DNA from 4 places in the Litoribrevibacter euphylliae genome. Region 3 is predicted to be linked to each of the others. Evidence: predicted binding sites of a transcription regulator. Region 3 holds the regulator's gene; each other region holds the start of a gene.

Region 1 (7,390 bases), on a different contig from region 3:
ATCGACCATGAATGATAACGGTAGGTATGTTCTGAATTTTATGACAGTTTTCGATTAACTGATTTTGTTCTAAGAAGCCACGATGCTTAAAGTAATGTACACACATAGTTGCCATAGACAATGCAAAGTGCGGGTCAATAAAGTGCTCAACCAACCCTTGATTCGGCTTTAGCGTTGAACAACTGCCTTCCCATTTACACCAAGCTTTTGCCGCGGCCATACGCGCCAGTTCATTCCCTCCCGTAATGGCCTCATAATAAGCATTCAACAAGTCATGGTGTTGTTCTTCTGGTATTGCAGCGAGAAAGCCTTTCCAATGATCAGGGAAAATCCGACTGGCACCACGCTGATATAACCATTCAAGGTCTTCATCACGGCATAAGAAAATCCCCCGAAGAATCATCGCTTCCACTCTATTCGGATACGCTTGGGCATAGGCCAAGCTCAACGTGGAACCCCAAGAACCACCAAAGAGCACCCACTTTTCGACACCCAAGGTTTCCCGAATATGCTCTATGTCTTGAATCAGTAATTCTAAAGTATTGTCTTTAATTTCCGCATGAGGCGTCGATCGCCCAGACCCCCGCTGGTCAAACAACACAATGCGGTATTTTTCAGGATCAAAGAATCGACGCTGAAAGCCTTCACATCCAGCCCCTGGCCCACCATGCACCACCAACATCGGCATGCCTTCCTTATTGCCACACTCCTCCACATGAAGTGTATGCAAATCAGATACTTGCAATGCATGTTCAGCGTAGGGTTTTATCTCTGGGTATAAGGTATGCATGAATTCAATCCTTGATCATTAGCAACGAACGGTTAAGCAATCAACACGACTTAGATTCATTAGTTTAGAGCAAATATCAAAGCTCGTCGGAGCCACTTACAGATTCCAAACATAAAAAAGCCGCATCCCCCAAGGGGGATACGGCTTTATAGCATGTGATTATGACTTTCTATCGAACGCCTAATCGTTAACCGGCAGAATTACTTCTTGCTGCGGCTTTCACGCTTACGCTCATGCTCTTTCAAGAACTTCTTGCGCAGACGAATGTTGTTAGGTGTTACTTCTACCAACTCATCGTCTTCGATAAACTCAAGCGCTTGTTCCAGAGTCATTCTAACTGGCGGCGTTAACTGAATGTTTTCATCCGTACCAGAGGCACGAACGTTCGTTAACTGCTTACCTTTAGTCGGATTAACCACCAGGTCGTTATCACGGCTGTGAAGACCGATGATCATACCTTCGTACACTTCGATGTTTGGATCGATAAATAGACGACCACGATCTTGAAGCGCAAACAAAGCATAACCCAGTGCTTTACCTTGAACCATAGACACCAATACACCATTAATACGGCTGGTTACTTCACCTTGTTTCACTGGGCCCCAGTGATCAAAGATACTGGTTAAGATACCGCTACCTGAGGTCAACGTCATGAACTGGTTACGGAAACCAATCAAACCGCGAGATGGCATCACGAATTCCATACGAACTCGACCTTTACCGTCTGGCACCATGTTGCTCATTTCTGCTTTACGGTAACCAAACTCTTCCATGATTGAACCTTGATGCTGTTCTTCAACATCAACAACCACAGCTTCAAATGGTTCTTCGATTTGACCGTCTACTTCACGCTGAACAACTTCCGGACGAGAAATACCCATCTCGAAGCCTTCACGACGCATGGTTTCAATCAATACCGACAAGTGCAGTTCACCACGACCAGACACTTTAAATTTCTCTGGTGTGTCACCTTGCTCAACACGAAGCGCAACGTTGTGGATCAGTTCTTTTTCCAGACGCTCAGAAATATTACGGCTGGTTAACAGCTTACCGTCCAAACCAGCAAACGGTGAATCATTCACCTGGAAGGTCATGCTTACAGTTGGCTCATCTACAGACAAGGCCGGCAATGCTTCTGGCGTAGAAGGATCACAAATCGTGTCTGAAATTCCTAAACCGTCGATACCTGTGATACAAACGATGTCACCTGCAGTCGCTTGTTCAACTTCTACACGCTCAAGCCCCATGTAACCCATGAGCTTCAGAATCTTACCGTTACGTGTTTTACCTTCACGATCCACAACCGTTACTTGTGAACCTGGCTTCATAGTACCGCGCGTGATTCGACCAACACCGATAACACCTAAGTAGTTAGAGTAATCCAGTGCAGATACTTGCATTTGAAGCGGGCCGTCGATGTCTACGTCTGGCGCAGGCACTTTATCCACGATCATTTCAAATAATGGTGTCATGTCATCCGCAAGATCGTCTGGATCAAGACCCGCAAAACCATTCAATGCAGACGCATAAACAACCGGGAAGTCCAACTGCTCATCAGTTGCACCCAAGCTATCAAACAGATCAAACACCTGATCCATTACCCAATCAGGGCGAGAACCAGGACGGTCGATTTTGTTGATCACAACAATTGGCTTCAAACCTTGTTCGAACGCCTTTTGCGTTACGAAACGTGTTTGTGGCATAGGACCGTCTACGGCATCAACCAATAGACATACGCAATCCACCATAGAAAGAACACGTTCTACTTCACCACCAAAGTCGGCGTGTCCCGGTGTGTCTACGATATTGATGTGGTAATCATTCCATTCGATAGCCGTGTTTTTTGCAAGAATCGTAATTCCACGCTCTTTTTCCTGGTCGTTTGAGTCCATGATGCGCTCTGCACCTTGGTCTTTGCGATCCAACGTCCCAGACTGTTGAAGCAATTTATCAACAAGCGTCGTTTTACCGTGGTCAACGTGCGCAATAATGGCAACGTTTCTTAATCTCTGTATCAAAGGAATCTCCAGAACAATATCGTTACCTCAGTTATGTAGATGAGGCAGGATTGCTTGTAAATCTTCAGATTTTTAGGCCCAAAGCGGTCATTTGGCGCGCATTTTACATGCTTTTGAAGGGTATTAACATAGGTGAGTGGTTAATATGGAACCAGCTGTAAATACGGCCATTTGGTTATATTTTTGAAACAAAACCATAGTATTTTCAAAGACAAAAAACGGCCTCCAATGGAAGCCGTTTTTATCACACCAATTAATTCGTTACAGAGACTACAAATTAATTATTTTTCTTAAACACTTTTACATTGGTGTAACCATCCGCCTGCAACTGCTGCGCATGCAACTGGCTCATCACACCACGATCACAATATAAAAGGTATTCCGTGGTCAAACTCATCTCTTTAAAGGCTGAATGCAACCGATAGAACGGAATTTTTTCTACAGTCATACCATCTGTGGTTTGATCATCAAGAATGAGCGGTGACTTTTCTTCTTCATCCGGGTGACGAATATCAATCACCACCGTTTCACCAGAAATCTCGGTAACCTCTTCAACCTTTACGTCTTGTTGAAAATCTTCAACCACGTTTTTAATGTGCTGGATAACGAGACTCTCAAGTGCCTGCTCTAATACGGCAAAGTCAAACTTCTCTTCAACCTCAAGCACACGCTTCATTGATGCTTTGGTGGTCGGCTTATCAGAAATTACGCCGCAGTATTCCGGCATATTCGCTGCGAATTCGTAAGTGCCGATCTCGGTCGCAATATCAACAATCTCTTGCTTGTGCGTCGTAACCAAAGGTCTTAAAACCAACGTATCGGTTACACGATCGATCACCGACAGGTTCTTCAGAGTTTGACTGGACACCTGCGCCACACTCTCACCGGTGACAATGGTATCCAACTCCATCTTCTCAGCGACCGCACTTGCAGCTCTATACATCATGCGTTTCAACACTACGCCCATGTAAGAGTTATCAACTTTTTCCAGAATCTCAGCAACAACGCCCTCAAACGGGACACTGACAAACTTTACACCGTGGGAACTGCCAAATTTCTCCCAAATATAGTGCGAGACTTCTTTCACACCCAATTCATGCGCTTTACCGCCAAGATTGAAGAAACAGAAGTGTGTTTTGATGCCTCGACGCATCGTTAAATAACTGGCAACGGTAGAATCGAACCCACCTGACATTAAAGAAAGTACCGACTCTTGAGAGCCCAACGGAAAGCCACCTAAGCCTGGATGTTTTTGATGCACGAGATACAACCACTGATCTCGAATCTCCATATTGATCTGTATTTCAGGGTTCTTCAGATCAATGCCTCTGGCATTACAGTGTTGACGCAAACCACCACCTAAATAACGCTCTGCATCAATGGATTTAAAATCATGCTTACCTGCACGCTTAACCCGCACGCACAAGGTTTTCCCTTCAATCTCATGACCATAAAGCGCTTTAGCTTTTTCCAAAGTATCGTCAAAGCTTTCATAAGGATATTTTTGAACGCTTAGGAAATAAGCAATACCCGGGATATGGCCCAATGCTTCCGTCACCTGATCCACAATCACGGAATCTTCCGAAGCCGTTTCTACTTCCACCGAATCCCACTGACCAGTCACAGTTAGCTTAGGGTCAATGCGTTTCAGAACGTTTCTTAGATTCGCTTTCAGTTGCTTAATGAGTTGCTTTCGAACAGGGCGACTTTTAATGGTTATTTCAGGAAATAGCTTAATGATGTACTTCATGAGTGAGCAAAATACCGGGCAGAAGGAAAAATGAGCGGCGATTATACCTGACCCTTTATAGCGGTACAAAATATGTGCTTCAGTATAGACAACCACTCATCCAGTTCAATTTTCACACACCCTATTTACCGCACCAAACAGACGCATAAGCACCATTTTAGTGCAACATAAAAAGCGCTTGCACTAATAAAAAGCATAGCTATAGTAGCTTCATCGGGCGAATGCAGTAATCTTGCGGTTTAGCTCAATCAAAGTTAATGGCACACCATTTGCTTTATTAAAAACACAAGATACGGGTACACCCGAAATCTAAAGGATTAATGCTGGTTCGATTCTTATAATAAGCGTCTCTTATTAGGAACGATCCGGTTAAATTTATGTGTAGCGGAGAGACAAATGTCTAGCAATACAATTGAGCTAATTAAAGAGCATAATGCGAAGTGGGTTGACCTTCGTTTTACTGACACGCGCGGTAAAGAGCAGCACGTAACTATTCCTGCGACCGAAGTTGGCGAAGAGTTCTTCGAAAACGGTCAAATGTTCGATGGTTCTTCTATTTCTGGTTGGAAAGGCATTAACGAATCAGACATGATTCTTATGCCAGACGACGAAACGCCTGTACTTGATCCTTTTACTGAAGAAGTAACTGTTAACTTGCGTTGCGACATCATCGAGCCTGCTACTATGCAAGGTTACGAGCGTGACCCACGTTCTGTAGCTAAGCGCGCTGAAGCTTACCTACAATCTACTGGTCTAGGCGATACTGCATTCTTCGGTCCTGAGCCAGAATTCTTCATCTTTGACAGCGTTAAGTGGAAAGCTGACATCTCTGGTGCTAGCTACTCAATTGAATCAGAAGAAGCTGACTGGTCTACTCACGCAGACTTCGAAGGCGGTAACACTGGTCACCGTCCACGTGTTAAAGGCGGTTACTTCCCAGTTCCACCAATCGATTCTTGCTACGAAATCCGTACTGCAATGTGTGCTGCTCTTGAAGCAATGGGCCAAGACGTTGAAGTACACCACCACGAAGTTGCGACTGCAGGTCAGAACGAAATCGGTGTTCGTTTCAACACACTAGTTAAGAAAGCGGACGAAGTTCAGGTTCTTAAGTACTGCGTACACAACGTTGCTCACATGTATGGTAAAACTGCTACCTTCATGCCTAAGCCACTAGTTGGTGACAACGGTTCTGGTATGCACGTTCACCAATCTTTCTGGAAAGACGGTGAAAACCAATTCGCTGGTGACGCATACGCTGGCCTAAGTGAAACTGCTCTTTACTACATCGGCGGTATCATCAAGCACGCTCGCGCGATCAACGCATTCGCTAACGCTTCTACTAACTCGTACAAGCGTCTTGTTCCAGGTTTCGAAGCACCAGTTATGCTAGCTTACTCAGCGCGTAACCGTTCTGCTTCTATCCGTATTCCTTACGTTGCATCTCCAAAAGGTAAGCGTATCGAAGCTCGCTTCCCGGATCCAACCGCTAACCCATACTTGGCATTCGCAGCTATGCTTATGGCTGGCCTTGACGGTGTTAAGAACAAGATCCACCCTGGCGATCCAGCAGATAAAGATTTGTATGATCTTCCAGCGGAAGAAGCAGCAGCTATCCCAACTGTTGCAGAAACGTTCGACGTTGCTCTTGCAGCACTTAACGAAGACCGTGACTTCCTGAAAGAAGGCGGCGTATTCACTGACGATATGATCGATGCATACATCGAGCTTAAGCAGGAAGAAGTTGAGCGTTTGAACATGACAACTCACCCAGTTGAGTTCGACATGTACTACTCTGTTTAATCCTTTCGTAAGAACGGAATAAACTAAAAAAGCCTCCCTCATGGGAGGCTTTTTATTTACTATACTAAAATCAATTTTTATACGATCATAACCCCCTATGATTCTTGAATAGGCAGTTGATTTACCATGAAAAAAACCGTCCTACTGAGCTCAGTCCTAGCCCTGGCATTCGCATGCACCAACTCAGTGCAAGCCAAGGTTTACAAATGGGTTACAGAAGATGGTACTGTGGTTTATTCTGATCAACCGCATCCTGATGCCGAGATTCTAAATATTGAACCGCTTCATCCTTACAAAGCACCAAGCTATAACCTTCCAGAAACAACAGAGGAAGAAGAGGATAAAGCCCAGGTCAATGCCACTGCCCGATACAGCAGCGTTACCGTAGATTTCCCTGAACATGAAGCCAACATTCATGGCACCGCTGGAAGCTTCACCGTAGCAGTAAGTTCTAACCCTTCGCTGAAAAAAGGCGATAAATACCAACTACTGATTGATCAACGCGCTATCGGAGAGCCTACCTCTCTCACCCAATTCAATGTTCAAAATATAGATCGCGGCGAACATTCAGTTGCTGTTCAAATTCTGGATAAGCAAGGCAGCAATATAATGACCAGCCCCGCCATCACTGTCTTTATCCACCGCCCAATGGTTAAACGCAAAACACCAAAATAAGCGTTCTTATCATCACAGAAACTAAAAGCACCAATTTAGTGCATCAATACCAATATCGCCCTAAAATAAACTTAGGAAATCCCATTTTTCGGGATTAAAACTCAGATAAATCGCACCAAGCGTGTTGTTTTACTGTCTATGTAGCATACCTAGAAGCTGGCTTGCTTCTTGCTTTTGCTTAGTATTGGTCATTGTTGTGCACTATTATGGATAATCAAACCTCATATAAACGAATTCTTGATAACCTAAACACCTCTGTCATCGAGTTAGCGAATGATCTAACGATCCGCTATATGAATCCGGCTGCAGAGATGTTGCTACAGGTTAGTGCTAATCGCATGAAAAATGTGCACA
Region 2 (7,390 bases), on a different contig from region 3:
GGAAATTGATGCCTTCAAAGCGAGCTTATCGTTACGCAAAGACCAATATAAATACCTGTATTTTCCCGCTTCAGAGAAATCAGGAACGAGAGGCAGATTTCCAATGGGTCGGCCCGATTATGATCAATCGTTACGCTTTTTATACCTTGGAAAATAGTACCATTGAGTTAAATACCCTCGCCGATTTAAAGTCATTTAAAGTTGTGACTTATCTGGGGAGTGGTTTGAAGGAGTACCTGAGTGGCTTTGGTATTCGGGTGATTGAAACGCTGCAGGATGATATGGCGGCGACCATGGTGTCCTTGGGTCGAGCGAATGTCTGGGCAGCCGATGTGTACAATGTGCCGTATATGTTGGAAGCGCAAGAGCACAAGTTTGACGAAGAATTCATTTTTTTTACCAGCATCAGCGCCATGGCGTGCCATTTATCGATGCCAGAATCCTTGATTGCTGATCTACAGGAAGAGTTAACCGGCCTGTATCGTACGCTTGAGATTGCCAAAATAGTGCGTCGCTATGAACGATAATGTGCACTGCACTATTTTGACGCTTTTTGAGTGAGGCGTTTATGCCTTGTTTTGTTCCAGCTCAGACACCTTTTTTTCTAGTGCTTCAACCATTGCTCGGGTTCTGTGTAGAACTTCTGTCTGCGCATCGAACTCTTCCCGTGTTACTAGGTCCAGTTTGCTAAGCGCTGAAGATAACAGGATCTTTACATTGTTATGCAGTTCTTCTTGAGCCATTCTGGCTGCACCTGAAGCACCGGGTAATGCTTGTGTTAGTTGCGATGCCAGCGTGTTCAGCAAGTCATTAGGAATCATACCAATCTCCACATCTAATCTGTCTGCGGACATCCTAACTTAGAATGTCTGAATGAACCATCTATGTGCCTCATTCTGGCGAATAATTATTGAAATGCGCTATAGTGGGGTCGACTTTAATGCTTGTGCATCAAATTTGTGCATAAATTTTAGTCAATGGCCTGGGTTAATCCGAATGATTTAGGTCTGTTCAAAATTTTTATCTGTAACTTAATGAAAAATAAAGCTTTTTGAAAATGGGCACAGTCCATGCTCAAAGAGGGGTATATCGGATTGAGCTTTCAACAGGAATTAGAAAGCAGATCCAAAACGTTATAACTCAATTTTTAGGCTAATAACTCTTAGGGAGAACACCATGAAATTGGTAACCGCAATTATTAAGCCGTTCAAATTAGATGATGTACGTGAAGCATTATCTGAGATCGGCGTTCAAGGGATCACCGTTACTGAAGTAAAAGGCTTTGGTCGTCAAAAAGGCCATACCGAACTTTATCGCGGTGCTGAGTATGTTGTTGATTTTCTACCAAAAGTAAAAATCGAAGCAGCAATCTCAGAAGATCTAACAGATCAAGTGATCGATGCGATCAGCAAAGCAGCGAACACAGGCAAAATCGGTGACGGTAAAATTTTCGTGACCAGCCTGGAGCAAGCGATTCGTATTCGTACCGGTGAAACTGGCGCTGACGCGGTTTAATCCGTAAGCCTCTCACCTGAAAACAGTTAAGTTACAGATTTATAAGATAGAACAGGCTCATTCGGAGGGCTGAAGATGGAACAGGTAATGAATGACGTAAGTCAACTGCAGTATGCGGTTGATACATTTTATTTCCTAGTGTGTGGTGCACTGGTAATGTGGATGGCAGCTGGTTTCGCCATGCTAGAAGCAGGGTTGGTACGTTCTAAAAATACCACAGAAATTCTGACGAAAAACGTCGCGCTATTCGCAATCTCATGCACTATGTACATGGTTTGTGGTTATGCGATTATGTATAACGGTGCTGCAGAGCTATTTATGCTTAGTGGCATAGAGGCGAATGGTGTCACAGGTGCTGAAGATCCTGCTACTTATGCCCCATCAGCAGACTTCTTCTTTCAAGTAGTTTTTGTTGCTACAGCGATGTCAATTGTTTCTGGTGCAGTTGCTGAGCGTATGAAGCTATGGTCATTCCTTGCTTTTGCTGTTGTTATGACTGCTGTTATTTATCCGTTAGAGGGGTCTTGGACTTGGGGTGGTGCAGATGTCTTTGGTTTGTTTAACCTAGGGTCTTTAATTGAAAATGAAGTAGTTGACGGTGAAATGACGTACTATGGTTTCACTGATTTTGCTGGTTCTGGCATTGTTCATATGGCAGGTGCAGCAGCAGCATTGGCAGGTGTTCTTTTACTAGGTGCTCGTAAAGGTAAATACGGTCCTAACGGTGAGGTGAATGCGATTCCTGGTGCAAACCTTCCGCTAGCTACACTTGGTACATTCATTCTTTGGTTAGGTTGGTTTGGCTTCAATGGTGGTTCTGTACTTGCCTTGGCTAGTGTAGAAAGTGCGAATGCTGTCGCTGTTGTATTCATGAACACTAACGCAGCTGCTGCTGGTGGTCTGATTGGTGCTTTATTGCTTGCTCGTATTATGTTTAAGAAAGCTGATCTTACGATGGCATTGAACGGAGCTTTGGCGGGTCTGGTTGCTATTACTGCTGGACCAGATACTCCTACTGCCCTATCTGCAACAGTAATTGGTTTTGTAGGTGGTCTAATCGTTGTTCTTTCTATTATTGCAATGGATAAGATCAAGATTGATGATCCTGTAGGTGCTATTTCTGTGCATGGTGTGGTTGGCTTGTTCGGCGTGATGGTAGTTCCGTTTACTAATGACGGTACTCACTTTGCCGCTCAATTCCTAGGTGCACTAACTATCTTTATATGGGTATTTGTTGCAAGCTTGGTTGTTTGGGCAATCTTGAAGGCTGTAGTTGGTATTCGAGTTACAGAAGAAGAAGAATACGAAGGTGTGGACTTGGCAGAATGCGGTATGGATGCATACCCAGAGTTCACTCAGAAGTAATTGCTTCTTGCGCAATAAAAAGGCTCCTTCGGGAGCCTTTTTTGTATTTATGAATCAATAATTTCTAGTGTGAGATTAGAGATTAAAGTAAAACGGGTTATCTAAAGTGATAGATACTTGCTGCGCTATTAACGTTAATATTTTGGACTGTTCGAGAGCCTCTATTAGCTCCCGTATTATCAATCAGTTTTTCTATGTGCACTCGATCAATTGTGCCTAATGAATTAATGTTAATTCCGTCATAATAGTTAGTTGTTGTATGAGCTACCTCTGGTTGTTCAGTTGCGGATGAGTAATCTTCTGATGTAATGGGTAGCTGTTTAGAGTTAGGGTCATTAGCTAGAGTTTGATTCGCTTCATCCGCATTAATCGCGCTTTCTTCACGAGCTGAAAGGGTCGTATCAATTTGACCGCCTGCTGCGGTTGCACCGAATGGGTCGAGTACAACGGTTTCGCCCATTTCAGTATCCGTTAATGGTTCCACTGCATAGACCGAACCTGAGAAGGCTATTATTGCAAAAGAAATGCAGGACAGCTCTTTGATTGGTTTGAGGGTTTTCATAACATGATCCTGAAATGTAATTTTAAGTTATTATTTGTAATTCGATATTCTTACAGATTATAGGAGTCTTTTCTTTGTTAAAATGTGTCATGTGGTCAAAAAGCGAACAAAACCTAGATGGAAGTTCGTTCATGGCTTACGTGTTGATAAGAGATGGCCAGTAATATTACTGGCCTTTCATTATGGGCTAAGCATTTTTTATGAGTTTTATGACTTTATAACCATCTTTCAGTCCTAGCATGCAGGAGGTCGTCATAACGCCGCCCATGAGTGCGCCTCCAACACCAGCCGTGACAACATCCGCTCCAGTAAGGTAGAAGTTTTTAATCGGTGTTTCCGGATGTAACCAATCTTGTTTGAAACGTTCCACTGTGTGATCCACGCCATAAATTTCACCTTCTAAATTCCATTGGAACCATTGAGTTGAGATAGGAGTTGATAGCTCGTAATAATCCAATGCATCACGGAGTTGTGGCATTTCTTTGTACAGTACTTCCAGCATGTCTTGAGCAATGCGTTCTTTGAGGGTTTCGTAGTCTTCACCTCGCTTGTTCCAGGTTGAGTCAGACCATGGCGCAAAGTTTTGCCACTCTCCGACCGTGACAATCTCAACCGTAGATCGACCGGGATAACGCTCATCCCAGGTTGGATCTTTCGCTGATGGGAACGAGATGTAGATCAGAGGCAGGTTGCCTTCAGGTTTTTCTTTATAAACCCTTACGTTACTGTCGTGATCGTAATCTGGGTAAATCCACAGATTGGTTTTGTTAATGCCCAATTCTTCAGAGGAGCCTTTGAATCCAGCATAAATACAGAGATGGGCAGAGGATAATTTTACGCCCTTCTCGACATGCTTTAGATTATATTTTTTAGAGGCTTGTTCGGGTAATAATCGTTGAAGCGTGGGTAGTACGCCTATATTGCTGACCACTTGATCTGCATAGATTTGATCGCCATTTTGAAGCTGTACGCCGATGGCTTTATTGTTTTTTATGAGGACTTTATCAACGCCTGCATAGGTGAAGACTTCACCGCCGCTCTTTTGAATGACAGGAATGATCTTATTGGCGATCTGCCATGACCCGCCAACCGGGTAGTTACCGCCTGCAATGTAATGCTTGGCGACCATAGCATGCATCATAAAACTGGCTTCACCAGGAGGAAGCCCATAGTCACCCCATTGGCCGGTAAGTACGCCAATCAGTTTTTGATCTTGAGTGAGATCTTCTAAGACTTCGCGGGTTGTTTGGAAGAAATACTTCGGCAGGATGACATTGCGGACTTTGTTGTAGAGCCTACCAAAACGTCGTGGCAGCGCTTGTCCGGCAAAGAACTTAGGAACTTTGCTACTGACATCACTTAATAAATCCACGTAGGTGTCAATCGCTTTGGCTTCGTTTGGAAAGTGCTTTTTGAGTTCTTCCTTGAAGGGGCCGCGCCCTGCATAAAAATTATAGACTTCGTCATTGATGATGATTTTATCGTAGAGGTCATCCATAGGGGCCCATTCTAACTTTTTGTCAGAAATCGCATCAAAGACTTTTCGGATCATAGACCATGGCTTGTGTACTTCCCCAACGTAATGCACGCCTACATCCCATTCGTAACCGTTTCGTTCGTAGCTGTGGGTGTAGCCGCCAGCCGTGTAGTGTTGCTCAAGGACGCATACTTTCTTTCCAAGCTTGGAAAGTAATGCTGCATTACAGAGTCCTCCAATACCAGAGCCAATAACAATGGCGTCATAATGGTCCTCGGCTCTGCCAGTACGATATCGTTTTCCTGTTCTAACCATGGTCAAATCTCACTGTATTATTTTTATTCAGTTCTAATGTAGGGTGAAATTCGATAATATGCAACAAGTTGCATATATAAAGAGGCGTTTATGTCATTAAAGCATTCTTTGCTAGTGCTGCTGGCGGAGCAGTCGTCTACAGGGTATGAGTTATCCCAGAAATACAAAGAAGCCATTGGCTTCTTTTGGAAAGCCAGTCATCAGCAGATCTACAAACAATTAAAAGAGTTGACGGCTGATGGTTGGGTGACTTTTGAAGAGCAAAGCCAGCAAGGCAAGCCAGATAAGAAAAAGTATCAAGTTACTGACAGTGGTTTTCAGGAGTTACAGCGCTGGTTGTCATCTGAAATTAAACCGGCCAAAGCTAATGATGCGTTACTGGTGATGTTGTACGGAGGTAAGCATGTCGAACATCAGGTGCTTCTTCAGGAAATTGAGCGTCACAAGGGGTTGCATGAAAAGAACTTGAAGAAGCTAGAGGCCATTCAGGGCCTATACTTGTCGTTAAGTAAAGCTCAGCAAAAAGAGTATCGTTTGCCATATTTAACATTAAAACGGGGATTATCTTCTGAGAAAGCTTGGTTGCAATGGGCGGAGGAGGTTATTGAGGAATTATCTGATGCTGCTCAATAGCCATCTTAAAAAATGATTGAAGCCTTCTAAGGCCTTACTTTAGAGTGTGCTTTCTATAGAAGGTACTTGTTAATAACGTTGTAATGGAGAGGGTATGACCGGGATAACGGATTTGGACAGTCGTATTAGGTCTGATATTGAAGCACTGAATTCGGTTGAATTAAGAGATCACGCATTACAACAGTGGCAGATATTATTGGATTCCTCTTCCATCGATGCTCTGAATGGCCTGCTGACGTCTGCGGTATGCGGTGATCATGTAACTAAAGAGTTAGTTCGAGTGATAATAGGTAGTGATTATGTTGTGGATTGCATGGTGCGTTACCCTTCAATATTAAAGGCTCTGTCTGGGGCTGATTCTGAGGCTTCAAATGTCACAGGTTTTCATCTTTGGGCAAGTGTGCCAGAGGATTACTACGATCAACAAATCAAAGCATTGGTTGATATTTCAGAGAGCGAAGAGCAGTTATCTAAAAGTTTGCGGTTAGCTCGTCACCAAATGATGGTTCGTGTCATTTGGCGTGACTTCAATGGTTTGGCGGATTTGTTTGAGACTACGAGAGAGCTAAGTCGTTTCGCCGATGCCTGTGTGGAACATACCATGAATTGGCATACACAGGCCTTAATGCCAATTTGGGGTGAACCGCATGCCAAAGACTATGAGGGTAATTGGCATCCTCAGCGAATGTTGGTGCTGGGTATGGGGAAATTGGGGGCAGACGAGCTAAATCTCTCTTCCGATATTGACTTGATTTTTGTCTATCCAGAGTCCGGTTGGACAAAAAATGGTAAGCGAGAAATTTCCAACCAAGAGTTCTTTACGAAAGTGGGTCAAAAACTGATCCAGACGTTAGATGCTGTTACGTCAGAAGGCTTTGTTTTTCGAGTGGATATGCGTCTGCGCCCTTATGGTGACAGTGGCCCATTAGTGATGAGCTTCAATGCGTTGGAAAGTTACTATCAAAGTCAGGGGCGTGAGTGGGAACGCTACGCCATGATCAAGGCGCGGGTGATGGCTGGTAATCAGGAAAAAGCCCAAGAATTGATGACTATGTTGCGCCCGTTTGTTTATCGAAAATACATTGATTTCAGTGTCATTGAAGCGCTTCGTGGTTTGAAAGATATGATTAACCGTGAGGTTCGCCGAAAAGGCATGGAGCATAATATTAAGCTTGGCCGTGGCGGCATTCGTGAAATTGAATTTATTGCGCAAGTTTTCCAATTGATTCATGGTGGCTTGGATGTTCGGCTTCAAAACCGTTCATTGATGTCGGTGCTTCTTCAATTGCGTGAGGGTGGTATTTTAACGGAAGAGGCGTATGCCAATTTGGTATCGGCTTATCACTTTTTAAGGGATACCGAACATGCGCTGCAAGCGCTGCAAGATCGGCAAACGCAATTGCTTCCGGACGATACATTGCATCAATTGAGAGTTGCTCACGTGATGGGGTATGGCTCATGGGATGCATTCAGTGATGATCTGGTTGCGCATCGTAAAAACGTGGAAGCAGAGTTCGTTGACC
Region 3 (7,390 bases):
ATTCAGCCCCAGATCTGATTCTCATAAATTCAGTATCAACACATTACGATGAGACGGGCCAACAACAGTATCAACTGACCGCAACTAAAATTGATCATTTCCAAGAAAGCCATATTGCTCTCCTAGAAAAGCCTTACTTGATCAACCAAGCAGAAGATGCTCAATGGCAGGCGAATGCTTTATCAGGTCGCGCTGATTTAAATTCAGACACCCTATTCCTTAAAGACCAAGTCAAAATTGACAAGGTCACTGCAACACAAACTGTTTCACTGCGAACTTCCGAGCTTACAATAGACACCCAAAAGAATACAGCTGAAAATGACGTCTTAACCGTTATTCATTCCGGACCGAGTTTTATCGAAAGTCGTGGATTTTTTACTGACTTCAATACCAGTGAAACCCTATTGAAATCGAATGTAAGAGGAACGCATGACGTTCAAAAGTAAATTACTCACACCACTGTTTCTATTAACTCTATTCAGTGCCAGCACAGCTATAGCACTGCCTGAAGACAGGAACCAACCGATTGAGCTGGAAGCCAATCAAGCCAAACTCAATAATGAAACTGGTATTGCGGAATACACGGGCAATGTCATCATTACCCAGGGCACAGCAAAACTAAAGGCGGATCGAGTCATTCTGTATTCCGTTAACAATGAAGTGACCCGTATGAAAGCCTTTGGTGAGCCTGCCAAGTACCAACAAATTCTTAAGCTCGGTGAACAGCCTACCCATATTGAAGGCAAGACACTGGATCTTAAGGTCGCCGAAGAAATTGCTGAAGTCACCGGAAATGGCGTTGTCTATAAAGACAAAGATCGACTCTCAGCAGAGAAAATTATCTACTCTTTAAAAACGGGCGAGCTTAATGCGAAGAAAAACCAAAATGGATCACAAGATACAACTGATAGACCTATAAAAATGATCTTCTATCCCCCTAAGAAAGAAGAGACTCCGCAACAGGAATCGAACAAGTAAGAGCATAGAGCTTTTCTGTAGCCTACCAATTAATATCGAGATAGATACATGAGTTGTCTAAAAGCCGCGCACCTCGCTAAAAGCTATAATAAACGCAAAATCATTAAAGACGTTTCTCTGTCGGTAAGCAGTGGCGAGGTCGTAGGGTTACTAGGGCCTAATGGCGCAGGTAAAACCACCTGTTTCTATATGATTGTGGGCTTGGTACAAGCGGATCAAGGAAAGGTCACCATAGATGATAAAGACATCACGCATTACCCAATGCATGGTCGAGCACAAGTCGGCTTAGGGTATCTACCTCAAGAAGCGTCCATCTTTAGAAAGCTCACCGTTGCTGAAAACATTTACGGTATTTTAGAGCTTAGAAAAGACCTGACCGAAGAACAGAAAAAAGAGAAGCTTGAGTATCTTCTGCAAGAATTCCACATCACTCACATACGCGATTCATTAGGGATGAGTTTATCCGGTGGTGAACGCAGACGTGCAGAAATCGCACGAGCATTAGCCACGGATCCTAAGTTTATTCTATTAGATGAACCTTTTGCCGGAGTCGACCCAATATCGGTGAACGATATTCAGGGCATTATCAATCATTTGAAAGGGTTGGGCATTGGCGTACTGATTACAGACCACAATGTTCGAGAGACGTTGGGAATCTGTGACAAAGCGTACATTGTTGGTGAAGGTCATATCATTGCCGAAGGACAAAGTGATGACGTCCTGAATAATCAAAAAGTAAAAGACATCTATCTCGGAGAGAACTTCAACATTTAATTCAGGCCATACTGTTTTGAGTTTTCCAGATACACAAATCAACACTTTTGAACTTATTTTGGTTTATACTTGATTGCCAATGGCAAATAATTTGCTTGTGCGGTTTTCACAACATCATTTCTTCAGATTACAACCGCACACGCTGAGTGAAAGCATAAGGATACGTTGTAATTTATGAAGACATCGCTTCAGCTCAAGATGGGGCAGTCATTAACCATGACACCTCAGTTGCAACAGGCCATTCGACTGTTACAACTTTCAACCCTGGATTTACAACAAGAAATTCAGCAAGCCTTGGAAAATAATCCAATGCTAGAAGTGGAAGAGGATTTTGAACAAGCCTCACAACCTTCCATTGAAGATCAAATGGCAGAAAAGCCGCTTGATTCCGATCCAGGCGAAACACCATCAAACTCAGAAGATACCGATTTTCTCGCGGGCGATCATAGCGACAGCGGCGACGATTTCAGTCGTGATGATTTTCAAACATCATCGCAAGAAGCCACTGAAACTGACAGTGAGTGGAACAACGACATCCCTGAAGACCTCACCATAGATACCGGTTGGGATGACATTTATCAACACACTCCAACTCAAGCTTCAGCGCCGTCAGACGATGATGACTATGATTTTGAATCCCGTAATACCGTCACCGAAACACTTCAAGATCACTTAAGCTGGCAATTGAATTTAACGCCAATGAGCGACACGGATCGTATCATTGCAGAAAATATTCTCGACGGCATTGATGATGATGGTTACCTGCAAACATCGGTTGAAGACATTTGTATCAGCGCCAACTCAGAACTCGACCTCTCTGAAGATGACGAGAATCGCGTCGACATTGAGGAAGTTGAAGCGGTTCTGCATTTGATTCAACGTTTTGATCCAGTCGGTTCTGGCGCGCGAAATTTACAGGAGTGTCTTCAGGTTCAGCTTAATCAGATGCCACCTGAAACACCGTTTTTATCAGAAGCAAAAATCGTCGTATTGCGCCATTTAGAGCTGCTTGGCAACAAAGACTTTGCCGGCATTATGCGCAAAGGACGCATCAAAGAAGATGTACTAAAAGAAATCATCAGCCTGATTCAAACACTGCATCCTCGTCCTGGCGAACAGATCAATCAACAGACGCCCGACTATGTGGTGCCTGACGTAGTTGTTCAGAAAACCAATGGCCGTTGGCGTGTCGATTTAAATCCGGAAATCACACCTAAGATTCGCATCAATCCAAGTTATGCCTCGTTGATTCGACGTGCGGATTCCAGTGCTGACAATACCTTCCTGAAGGATCACATGCAGGAAGCAAAATGGTTTCTGAAGAGTCTTCAAAGTCGGAATGAAACGCTGCTAAAAGTCGCCACTAAAATTATGGAGCACCAACGCGGCTTCCTGGATTATGGCGATGAAGCCATGAAACCTCTGGTTCTGCACGACATTGCTGAAGCCGTTGAAATGCACGAATCAACCATTTCCCGTGTCACTACGCAGAAATACATACACACGCCTCGTGGCATCTTCGAGTTGAAATACTTCTTTTCGAGCCACGTCAGCACCTCTTCTGGTGGCGAATGCTCTTCGACCGCAATCCGCGCCATTATCAAGAAACTTGTCGCCGCAGAGAATCCTAAAAAGCCGCTCAGTGATAACAAAATTGCCACTTTACTGGGTGAGCAAGGGATTAAAGTTGCAAGACGAACCATCGCCAAGTATCGGGAGGCGATGAACATCCCACCTTCGAATGAACGTAAGCGCTTGGTTTAAAGGAATTTTTAATCTGAGGTAGCTAATTGATACAGGTCATTGTATTCATTGCATGCTAGGACTATATTAAAGATGAAGGAGGCACAGACCTCCTCCAGCTTCACCTTATAAGCTGGATTCTTTTGGACCACAGCATACTAAATTAAGGAGTCCTATATGCAAGTAAACATCAGTGGCCACCACCTCGATATTACTACCAACATTCGCGATTATGTTACTTCCAAATTGGATCGACTTGAGCGACACTATGACCAAATAACAAATGTTCAAGTTACACTGAGTATTGAAAAACAAAGACAACTGGCAGAAGCCAAGTTACATGTAACCGGTGGTGAAGTGTTTGCTAATGCAGAGCATGATGATCTTTATGCTGCAATTGACGCACTAACAGATAAATTAGATCGTCAATTAATTAAACACAAAGAAAAATCTTTGGCTCGTTAACCCCAGTAAACAAATCAACCCATATAACATGTAGCTGCGACATGAGAAAAATTAACGAGCAGCCTTAATGGATTTATCAAGCATACTATCCAAACAGCGCACCTTATGGTGCGCTTCCTGTCAGAGTAAAAAACGCACCATCGAAGAAATCTCCCAGATCCTCGCTGAACACATTTCAGGGCCTTCCGCACACGAAATTTTTGATGCGCTCATCGAACGCGAACGTCTCGGCAGTACTGGCCTGGGGGATGGTATTGGTATTCCTCACTGTCGCTTACCTTCCTGCGAGAAACCAATCGGTGTATTACTGATGCTGGAAACGCCTATCGACTTTGATTCGTTGGACAAACAAAAAGTCGATATTATTTTCGCACTGGTGGTACCACAAGAAGCCAATGATGATCATTTAGATATTCTGGCAACCATCGCAGGAAAGTTTAGTCATGCTGATTTCAGGGACTCTTTGCGAGCGACCCAATCAGACGATGAACTTTTTTACGTAATAACCAGCTAAACTTAATAGCCATAATTTGAAGGAACCGAGGAGTCACCAATGAAATTAATCTTTGTCAGTGGCCGTTCTGGTTCCGGAAAAAGCTCTGCGTTACACGCCTTAGAAGACTGTGGTTTCTATTGCATCGACAATCTTCCTGAACCCCTTCTGCTTAATTTACTTGATGCTATTTCCAACTCCAGTGCTTATGAAAACACAGCCATCAGTGTCGATATCAGAAACTTCGACGGCAGTCATGAACAGTTAAACAAAACATTTGAAGCGCTAAAGAAAAAGACGATCGAATATCAGGTAATCTTCTTGGACAGCGATGAAGATATTATCGTTAAGCGCTACAACGCATCACGAAGAAAACACCCCTTAAGCTCAGACTCGTGCTCCCTGAGAGAAGCCATTCAATTAGAGCGAAAAATTCTCGGTCCTCTACTGAACAATGCGGACCTGGTCGTCGATACATCGACCATGTCTGTTCATGAACTTCGTAGTTTAATGCGTAATCGTGTCGCCACCCATAAAACCAATGAAGTATCGTTGCTGATTCAATCTTTTGGATTCAAGTACGGCGTGCCCAGCGACAGCGATTTAATGTTCGATGTTCGATGCCTACCAAACCCCTACTGGGAACCAACGCTCAGAAACTTTACCGGCAGAGATCAAGAAGTCGTGGACTTTCTTAGTGCCCAACAAACTACAAAAGACATGTTAGATGACATTACACGTTTCATTGAAACCTGGACACCTCATTATCAAAAATCCGGGCGTGCCTACATAACGGTTTCAATAGGCTGTACCGGTGGTTGCCATAGATCTGTCTATATTGCAGAACAACTTAAACAGCACTTCTCTGCTAAGTATTCTGAAGTTCATCTAAAACACACCCAACTCTAACCCCTTGATCCTTCATATAAAAAGAAACAAAATAATTTCCATCTATTAGCAAAAATGAATTATTATTTTGCTCTATCGTCTTTCACGAATCTCGATAAGGATGTCCCCCCCAATGCAGCAAATAGAAGTCACCCTGATTAATAAACTCGGTCTTCACGCTCGCGCTGCAGCTAAATTGGTTAATACAGCCACCAGTTTTTCATCCAACATCACCATCAATAAAGACAGTCAGTCAGCGAATGGCAAAAGTATTATGGCCGTTATGATGCTAGCGGCATCATGCGGAACCCAACTTACCATTTCCGCCGAAGGCCAAGATGAGGAAAACGCGCTCAAAGCAATTGAGCAACTTATCTCTGATCGCTTCGATGAACCTGAGTAGTAGATTTTTAACAAAATCAACACTCTGAGTGTGTATAATTACCCACTATTATCGGTGCTAATCTCTTATTTAACAGATACAGTACTTAATCACGAATTCTAGGTATAAATATGGCAAGTGCTTTGAGCAGTGCAAATAGCTCATCTCGCATGAGAGCATTAAACCGGGCGTTAGAGTCCGGGGCATTGTCGCAAGTAAGCAGAATGCTTAACCATACCTTATCCAGTGCTGAACTCGGTCATCTTCTTGAGTCCTCACCTCCTCATACCCGAAAAGTTCTTTGGGAATTGCTGGAAAAGAAAAAGCAAAGCACCATTCTTCCGTTCTTAGGTGACGAACTGGTTGCAGATGTACTTCGGGAAATGAGTGCCGAAGAAGTTGCTGATGTCACCACAGACGAAGACATTGACATCGATGACGTTGTCGACATCCTGCAAGTATTACCAGAACGCGTTACACAAGACGTTCTGAATGTGATGGACGATCAAAACCGCCTGCGCGTAGAAGCCATCCTTTCGTATCCAGAGGATACGGCTGGCGGTCTGATGAACACAGACACCATCACCATCCGTCCGGACATTTCATTGGACGTGGTACTTCGTTACCTTCGACGCCATGAAAGCATTCCCGCAACTACCGATACTCTCATCGTGGTGAACCGAAAAGATGAATTAATTGGCCTATTACCCATTTCAAAGCTTTTGGTGACAGATCCGTCGATTACCGTGCGAGAAATCATGGAAACCGATTTTCCGCGAATCACAGCGGATACTCCGGACGATCAGGTCGCTCAACTGTTCGAGCGAGAAGACTTAGTGTCAGCACCTGTTGTCGATAAAAACGGTCACCTGCTAGGACGTATCACCATTGATGACGTAGTTGACGTTATTCGTGAAGACGCGGATCACTCATTAATGAGTATGGCCGGTCTGGATGAAGAGGATGACATCTTTGCGCCTGTAATGAAAACCAGTCGACGCAGAGCAATTTGGCTAGGCATCAATCTTCTAACCGCATTCATCGCTTCAGCCGTGATTGGCATCTTTGAAGATACGCTCGATAAAGTAGTGGCTCTGGCCATTTTGATGCCTATCGTTGCCAGTATGGGCGGCATCGCAGGTAGCCAAACCCTCACCCTTGTGATTCGTGGTATTGCAACCGGGCATATTCGAAAGAACAACTTAAAGTGGTTACTCAGCCGTGAAGTCATGGTAGGACTACTTAATGGGCTCCTTTGGGGAGGCGCTGTTGCTGTAGCCGCAGCCCTCTGGTTCTCCGACCCCAAAATAGGCCTAATCATTGGCACAGCCCTGATTATCAACTTAGTAGTAGCCGTCTTTTCAGGCAGTATGCTGCCATCCTTGTTAAAATCTATAAATATCGACCCTGCATTAGCCGGAAGCGTACTACTTACCACCATCACTGATGTGGTTGGTTATTTCGTATTCTTAGGGTTAGCTACCGCTTTTTATAGCTTCGCCTAATGCACGCCCAAACATATTCTTAAGGTAATCTATTCTATGGCTCGAAAAAGACCTAATGAAACCGAAGAGTTCGAAGACGACATTGAGTTAATCAGCAAGAGCGAACTTAAACGTGAAGCGACACGCCTACAAAACATAGGCAAAGAACTGATTGAGCAAAAA
Region 4 (7,390 bases), on a different contig from region 3:
ACCACATTATCAATCACCGGGATTAAGCGTCGCATGATTTTCTGCCCATCGGTCTGCCCCATTGGCATGGCTTTACTGGCTGCAGCAATCTGGTTTTCCAACCACGCCCAACTGAAACCGATCAGACACTCTTCTACTGGAATCTCGGTCAACACGCCATGCAAGGCGTACATCGCCACCACCGACGGCTTATCCAACCATTCCAGCTTTTCTTCCTGGCTGGAAGCATCAGCGTCTTTGAGTTGAGCCAAGTGCCACTGCTTAAAAGCTGCACCCACTTGCACGTCTTCCAGATACAACTCTTTGGTTTCCCGAAAGGCCAACAGCATGTCATTCCAGTGAATAATCGCGTCCCGATCTTCCGCCTGCCAAGCCAGATGAAGACGCTTCAGAATCGGCAGATCAACGCCTGCAATACCGAACCTGAGAACTGACTCAATCCACTGCTCGACATCCGTCGCCGTCTTACACCAGCCTGCATCCAGGGTATATTCCAACCCTTGCGAATAGGCAAAGGCCCCAACCGGCAAGGCTGGACTGGAGATGTGCAACAGGCTCAATAAACTGGTGGTTTTCATTCGAACGGCACTCTAGTGTTGATGATCGTGTGAATGGCTATGGGAATGATCATGACCATCAGAATGAGAATGCCCATGCGAGTGGCCTCCGTGAGAATGACCACCATGCTCACCGTATGCGCCATTCTCTGGTTCAAACGGAGCTTGCTCGTGTTTCACGTCCAGACCCAGCTGACGCAACATGTCATCCAGCACGTAATCGTTCTGATAACGCAACCAGCCGTCGCCTACCTGCAAAGGCACATGACGATTCCCTAAGTGATAACAGGCGCGAGCAAACAAATGTGCATCTGCTGTTGAAGCCGTAGTGACTTCTTCATTCGCCGCAACCACTTTAAAGAGTTCACCCGACTCGGCTTTCAACACAGTGCCGTCACGCATCACTTCACCACGCTCGACAAAAATACCCACATTCAAGCCGCCAGCCGTTACCGCTTTTAAACGACCCCGTTTGCGCTCATCAAAGGGTAAACAAATAGTGTCTTTGATCTCTGCCCCTTCGCTCTCGGCTTGGGTCAGTTTTTCTGAAATTGTAATCATAAATATCCAGATATTTAAATAACCTTTTCCTAAACAAATACTTTGTTTTCACACAGCTATCCGTTCGGGAAAGTTCACCAGAAAGATGACAGGATTTAAGATTTTCTGCCGAACGACATGGATGTCGTGAGCGATCAGAGGCACACGGATGTGCCTTCTGATCGAGCAAAGAAAAGCTGAATCCTGTTAACTTTCCATAATATTTCTTATCTTTTCTAACCTATTTGAATTACTGGCTAGAAAACTTGCCCACTAAAACAACTTGTCCATTAAAAAAGATAGTACCGCTGCGCTAATGGCAACTCTTCCGCAGGCTCGCATTTCAACTCAACGCCATCGGCTTTCACCACATAGGTTTGCGGATCCACCTCCACCGTCGGTTGATAATCGTTTAACACCATGTCCGACTTACGCACCGAACGACAGTTCTGTACTGGCGTTAAGGTTTTCTCCAAACCAAGATGCGACAGGGTGTCTTTCTCAATGGCCGATTTCGAAACAAACGCCAAACTGGTGGCCGAGACCGCTTTGCCTAAGGCACCGAACATGAAACGGTAATGGACAGGCTGAGGCGTTGGAATCGACGCATTCGGATCCCCCATAGGCGCAGCCGCAATCATTCCGCCTTTCATAATCAGAGATGGTTTGGTGCCGAAAAACGCCGGTTTCCACAACACCAAGTCCGCCAGCTTACCGACTTCAACCGAGCCCACATGATCAGCAATACCGTGAGTGATCGCCGGGTTGATGGTGTACTTGGCAATGTAACGACGCGCGCGGAAGTTATCCGCGCCCGATACCGTTGTGGTATCCACATCCTCGGGCAGTGCGCCACGTTGCACCTTCATCTTATGTGCGGTTTGCCAGGTGCGAGTAATCACTTCACCGACACGGCCCATTGCTTGGGAGTCGGAAGAGATCATACTAAACGCACCAAGGTCATGAAGAATGTCTTCCGCCGCAATGGTTTCACGACGAATACGGGAATCAGCAAAGGCCACGTCTTCCGGAATGTTCGGATCAAGGTGATGACATACCATCAACATGTCCAAATGCTCGTCCACCGTATTGATGGTGTATGGGCGGGTTGGGTTAGTTGAGGAAGGCAAAACATTGGATTCACCACAGGCTTTGATGATGTCCGGCGCATGACCACCGCCCGCACCTTCGGTGTGATAGGTATGAATCACCCGGCCTTTCAATGCGGCTAATGTGTCTTCCACAAATCCAGATTCATTCAGTGTATCAGTGTGAATGGCCACCTGAACATCCAGCTCTTCCGCCACCGACAAACAACAGTCGATAGACGCAGGCGTAGTGCCCCAGTCTTCATGCAGTTTTAAGCCAATGGCACCGGCGTCTACCTGCTCACGTAACGCTTCTGGCAAGGACGCATTCCCTTTCCCTAAGAAGCCGATGTTCATCGGTAACTCATCCACCGCTTGCAGCATCTTGCCAATGTGCCATGGCCCCGGCGTACAAGTGGTCGCGTTAGTGCCCGTGGCTGGGCCGGTGCCGCCACCAATCATGGTGGTGATGCCCGACATTAAGGCTTCTTCGACCTGTTGCGGACAGATGAAATGAATGTGCGCGTCGATGGCACCCGCCGTCAGAATCTGACCTTCGCCTGCAATCACTTCAGTGCCTGGCCCGACATTAATGGTCACGCCCGGTTGGGTGTCCGGGTTACCCGCCTTACCAATGGCACAAATGCGGCCATCGTTAATCGCAACATCGGCTTTGATAATGCCGGTTACGTCCAAAATCAAAGCATTAGTAATTACCGTATCCGGTACTTTGTCTGAAGTATCCTGACTCTGGCCCATGCCATCACGAATTACCTTACCGCCACCGAACTTCACTTCATCGCCATACACGGTGAAGTCTTTCTCTGGTGAAATGAATAATTCGGTGTCGCCCAAACGTACTTTGTCGCCGACGGTTGGGCCGTACATATCTACATAGGCTTTACGATCTATGGTTGTCATTGTGTTCGTCCTATCCCTTTTACTTTGCCAGCTTCATACCTTACCAACCTCATACTTTACCCATCACGTCACCACGGAAGCCGTATACCGTTTTCGTGCCCGCATACTCCACCAGCTCAACCTCACGGGTCTGACCCGGCTCGAAACGCACCGCTGTGCCCGCCGGAATGTTCAAGCGATAGCCCTTAGTTACATCACGATCAAATTGAAGGGAAAGATTGGTTTCGTAAAAATGATAATGAGAACCCACCTGGATGGGGCGGTCCCCCGAGTTCGACACCTGAACCGTCACCGTCTTACGCCCTTCATTCAAAACAATCGGTTCATCCGCGACTATGTATTCACCAGGAATCATCTTGCTGGTTGAACTTGTATTACTACCCCCTGCCATAACATTCTCCTTATGCAATCGGATTATGAACCGTCACCAGTTTGGTACCGTCCGGAAAGGTCGCTTCCACTTGCACTTCATGCAGCATGGCATCGATACCGTCCATTACTTCATCACGACTGATCACCTGACGACCTTCGTTCATCAGTTCGGCCACGGTCTTACCATCTCGCGCACCTTCCATGATGTACGCCGAAATCAGGGCAATACACTCCGGATAGTTCAATTTAACGCCACGTTGTCGGCGCTTTTCTGCTAACTCGGCTGCCACAAAAATAAGCAACTTATCTTTTTCTCTGGGTGAGAGTTCCATAACGTCCTCGTTGAGTGATCCATAATCATGCAGCGACTAGACAACAACTAACCATTTTTAGTGCAGCTCATGATTTATCATTAATAAAAAACTTAACTTTTTGTTCTGTCTGCTTAAATCAGCTACTAAGCTGATCAAGCAATCAATAATCCTGTATCTACGGATTAGGTATTCCAAACTCTTGGCGGACACGCACCACGTTGGTTTACCTCTTCACGCACCCACGCCCAATATTGGGCAAACACTTTTTTCGCGGTTTCTGAGCAAGCGCCAAGATAGCGCACAACCGTAATGCCTGGCTTTGCCGTTACAGACACCAACGCACCTTTGGCCATACCCTCCAAGGTGTCTCGTTGTTCTTCGGTTAGTTCAGATAAGTTATCCGAGGTAATCATAAAGCTGCCAAACACCGGCTGACCGGCCAAACCAGAACGCACCTTCATAATGCCCGAGTCGGCATCAATCACATTGTTCTCAATATGAACTAACCGCCCCGCTCGCTTAATGGATAAGAGCTGTCGTACCGAGCCGCGTTCAAACCAATCTTCGCTGCTTGGCCTGCCCATACAGACGATGTCCCAGCCAACAAAAGTACCTGCCGATTCCAGTTCTACTTCGGTTATCAATTCACCTTTAGCACCATCAAAGACAATGGTTTCCTGAGGAAGCCATTCCATCACCGCGGCATCGGCCACAGTAAGATGCACCTTTTGATACTGCTTACGTTCAGTGATGTTGTTATAGACCTTGCCTGCTGATGGCGTGGTTACTAAGGCTTGCGCTTTCGGCCCAAGGTGAAACCCGATGGTGAGGTAATCCCCGGCAACTAACCCGCCCGGAGGGTGCAACAAGTACAAATGACTGCACACATCACCTTCCGGATAAAACGGTCGTTGCACACGTAACGGCCCAAAGCTGTCTGTTCGACCCAGTCGTGTCTTTCCATCCAGATACACCAATTCCGCTTGATAGTTCGCTAGCCAATGTAGATTGGGATCGAGCTTTGGCGCTCCTACCGGTGCATCCACCATAGTTTGATCGTTCAACGGTCTTCCTTAATCCTGAAAAAAATCGAGCTGACAAATACATAGCAAAGTGTTTGCCAGGTAAATAAATAACCATATAGACAATTTTTTAAATTACTTTATTACCTGCAACACCGCACCCAACCTGCACTCTGCTAGTGCAGAACTCCTTTGAAATAAATAAGATAATTGTCGTACTAAATGATTTCTGAACCATCTCAGTGCCACACCTAAAAGTAGTGCACCAAAATACCGCACAAACAAACCAAGTAGACAACTTTTATTTGAGTTAAGCCCCACAACCACAAGCTTTAGCCAAGTATGGCACAGCCGTTGCTGTAACCAAGATCAATCGACTCAGCTCGAGACTCACAATCAAGAGGTTAAGGTTGGCTAACCAAGCATAAGGAATACACCACCGACACAGAAAAGGACATTCAGAGGCAACCCAATTACATAACCGCCCGTTCTTTTCTTCGCTCGATTCCGTTTGGTTTAGCCAACCCCATAAGTACCAACATACAAAGAAAATGACTCATTAAAGAACAAGGAATCACGATGAAAAGCATTAAGAAACTTTCGCAATTTTCTGCATTAGCGCTTTCTGTATCATTTGGCTCTGCAGTAATGGCAGCTGACGACACCATCAAGGTCGGTGTATTGCACTCCCTTTCCGGCACCATGGCGATTTCTGAAACGACGCTAAAAGATACCGTGCTGATGATGATCGAAGAACAGAACAAAGCTGGTGGCTTGCTTGGTAAGAAGCTTGAACCTGTGGTCGTAGACCCGGCGTCTAACTGGCCGCTGTTTGCAGAAAAAGGTCGTGAGCTGCTTTCCAAAGAAAAAGTAGATGTGATCTTCGGCTGCTGGACGTCTGTTTCTCGTAAATCTGTGCTTCCGGTAGTTGAAGAGCTGAACGGTTTGATGTTCTACCCAGTTCAGTACGAAGGGGAAGAATCCTCGAAGAACGTGTTCTACACAGGTGCTGCGCCAAACCAACAGGCCATTCCAGCGGTGGATTACTTAATGAGCGAAGAAGGTGGCAGTGTTACCCGCTTCGTACTTGCAGGCACCGACTACGTTTACCCTCGCACCACCAACAAGATTCTTGAAGCCTACCTGAAAGCCAAAGGCGTGGCTGAGAAAGACATCATGATCAACTACACGCCGTTCGGTCATTCGGATTGGCAAACCATCGTAAGCGACATTAAGAAGTTCGGCGCAGCAGGCAAGAAAACAGCGGTTATCTCCACCATCAACGGTGACGCGAACGTACCTTTCTACAAAGAGCTGGGTAACCAAGGCGTTTCTGCCGAAGACATTCCAGTAATCGCTTTCTCGGTAGGTGAAGAAGAATTGTCAGGCATCGACACCGGCCCTCTGGTGGGTCACTTAGCAGCCTGGAACTACTTCCAGAGTGCTGAAAGCGACGTCAACGAAGAGTTCATCGAGAAATGGCAGAAGCACGTTGGCAATGAAGACCGCGTAACCAACGACCCAATGGAAGCCACTTACATCGGTTTCAAAATGTGGGCAAAAGCGGTTGAAATCGCAGGTACTGAAGAGGTGGATGCAGTACGTGACGCCATGTATGGCATCACAGTCTCTAACCTGACTGGCGGTACAGCAGTAATGAACACCAACCACCACCTGACCAAGCCGGTGTTGATTGGTGAAATCCAGGACGACGGCCAGTTCGAGATTGTGTGGCAAACCAAGAAAGGCGTGATTGGGGATGCTTGGACGGATCACTTGCCAAGCAGTTCTAAAGTGGTTGCCGATTGGACCGCACCAATCAACTGCGGTAACTACAACATCGAAACCAGCGTATGTTCTGGCCAGAACTACGAATAATCGATCATTAGATCACTCTGATGCTTCAGGTCAAAAGGGACTTGGCCTGAACATCCTTTAAAGCATTTCCTCCGAACTCTATATATGCCTGCTCAATGGGTAGGGGTATTTTTGGTTCTGAGATCATGAATTGAACGTATCTTTGGAATACATCATGACCAGGTTCAAACTCATTTTCGCGTTGTTCTCATCGCTTCTTCTGGCAAGCCTCAGCTACGGCTCGCCCGCATCCATAGAAGCCCAGTTTGAAGGGCTGAAATCCAAAAAAACCAACGAACGCATTGACGCCGTTCAAGCCATTGCCACCACCGGCGACGCACAGGCCACCACAGTGCTGAGCCAAATGCTGGAAGGCAAACTTTATTACGTTAAAGCCACTGGCCAATTTGTTTACATTGAAAAAGGTGAAGGTAAGCAATACACCGCCTACAGTGCTCTAACGAATGAAGTCATTGGTGACTTTAAGAAAAGCAAACTGAAAAAAATTAAAGTAAACAACAAGATTCGCGGTGAAATTCGAACCGCACTTGCCGGTTTACAGCTCAACGCTAAAGACGAAGACACTCGCCTGACTGCGGTTCGCAACCTCAGAGATGCGTTGGACGCCGAACTATTACCAACACTCGCTGCCAAGCTAGACACCGAAACTTCATCCAGCGTTTTGGAAGCCATCGAAACCACCATTGCGGCCATCCAGC

What was found. The regulator sigma-54, encoded in region 3, starts transcription at its own class of promoters, with help from an activator protein. The targets are predictions, from matches to a motif close to TGGCACNNNNNTTGCTNT.
Region 1: the regulator sigma-54 is predicted to act here: its motif matches at 4,817-4,834, upstream of glnA (glutamate--ammonia ligase).
Region 2: the regulator sigma-54 is predicted to act here: its motif matches at 1,060-1,077, upstream of glnK (P-II family nitrogen regulator).
Region 4: the regulator sigma-54 is predicted to act here: its motif matches at 5,158-5,175, upstream of urtA (urea ABC transporter substrate-binding protein).

What each region holds. Positions count from the first base shown of each region.
Region 1 covers NZ_JBHRSZ010000006.1:240,322-247,711, reverse strand. The annotation lists gene pip (prolyl aminopeptidase) at 1-790, opposite strand, end outside; gene typA (translational GTPase TypA) at 991-2,808, opposite strand; gene thiI (tRNA uracil 4-sulfurtransferase ThiI) at 3,086-4,558, opposite strand; gene glnA (glutamate--ammonia ligase) at 4,955-6,361, shown strand; gene ACFOEK_RS15085 (DUF4124 domain-containing protein) at 6,488-7,036, shown strand; gene glnL (nitrogen regulation protein NR(II)) at 7,243-7,390, shown strand, end outside.
Region 2 covers NZ_JBHRSZ010000007.1:792,135-799,524, forward strand. The annotation lists gene ACFOEK_RS18705 (substrate-binding periplasmic protein) at 1-527, shown strand, start outside; gene ACFOEK_RS18710 (accessory factor UbiK family protein) at 567-821, opposite strand; gene glnK (P-II family nitrogen regulator) at 1,177-1,515, shown strand; gene ACFOEK_RS18720 (ammonium transporter) at 1,603-2,880, shown strand; gene ACFOEK_RS18725 (hypothetical protein) at 2,978-3,442, opposite strand; gene ACFOEK_RS18730 (phytoene desaturase family protein) at 3,630-5,234, opposite strand; gene ACFOEK_RS18735 (PadR family transcriptional regulator) at 5,325-5,867, shown strand; gene glnE (bifunctional [glutamate--ammonia ligase]-adenylyl-L-tyrosine phosphorylase/[glutamate--ammonia-ligase] adenylyltransferase) at 5,962-7,390, shown strand, end outside.
Region 3 covers NZ_JBHRSZ010000002.1:1,065,276-1,072,665, forward strand. The annotation lists gene lptC (LPS export ABC transporter periplasmic protein LptC) at 1-446, shown strand, start outside; gene lptA (lipopolysaccharide transport periplasmic protein LptA) at 430-978, shown strand; gene lptB (LPS export ABC transporter ATP-binding protein) at 1,027-1,752, shown strand; gene ACFOEK_RS06495 (RNA polymerase factor sigma-54) at 1,927-3,516, shown strand; gene hpf (ribosome hibernation-promoting factor, HPF/YfiA family) at 3,673-3,960, shown strand; gene ptsN (PTS IIA-like nitrogen regulatory protein PtsN) at 4,028-4,474, shown strand; gene rapZ (RNase adapter RapZ) at 4,514-5,362, shown strand; gene ACFOEK_RS06515 (HPr family phosphocarrier protein) at 5,475-5,744, shown strand; gene mgtE (magnesium transporter) at 5,855-7,228, shown strand; gene yjgA (ribosome biogenesis factor YjgA) at 7,265-7,390, shown strand, end outside.
Region 4 covers NZ_JBHRSZ010000007.1:673,932-681,321, reverse strand. The annotation lists gene ACFOEK_RS18155 (urease accessory protein UreF) at 1-578, opposite strand, end outside; gene ureE (urease accessory protein UreE) at 591-1,118, opposite strand; gene ureC (urease subunit alpha) at 1,388-3,106, opposite strand; gene ACFOEK_RS18140 (urease subunit beta) at 3,156-3,461, opposite strand; gene ureA (urease subunit gamma) at 3,508-3,810, opposite strand; gene ACFOEK_RS18130 (urease accessory protein UreD) at 3,975-4,856, opposite strand; gene urtA (urea ABC transporter substrate-binding protein) at 5,394-6,692, shown strand; gene urtB (urea ABC transporter permease subunit UrtB) at 6,847-7,390, shown strand, end outside.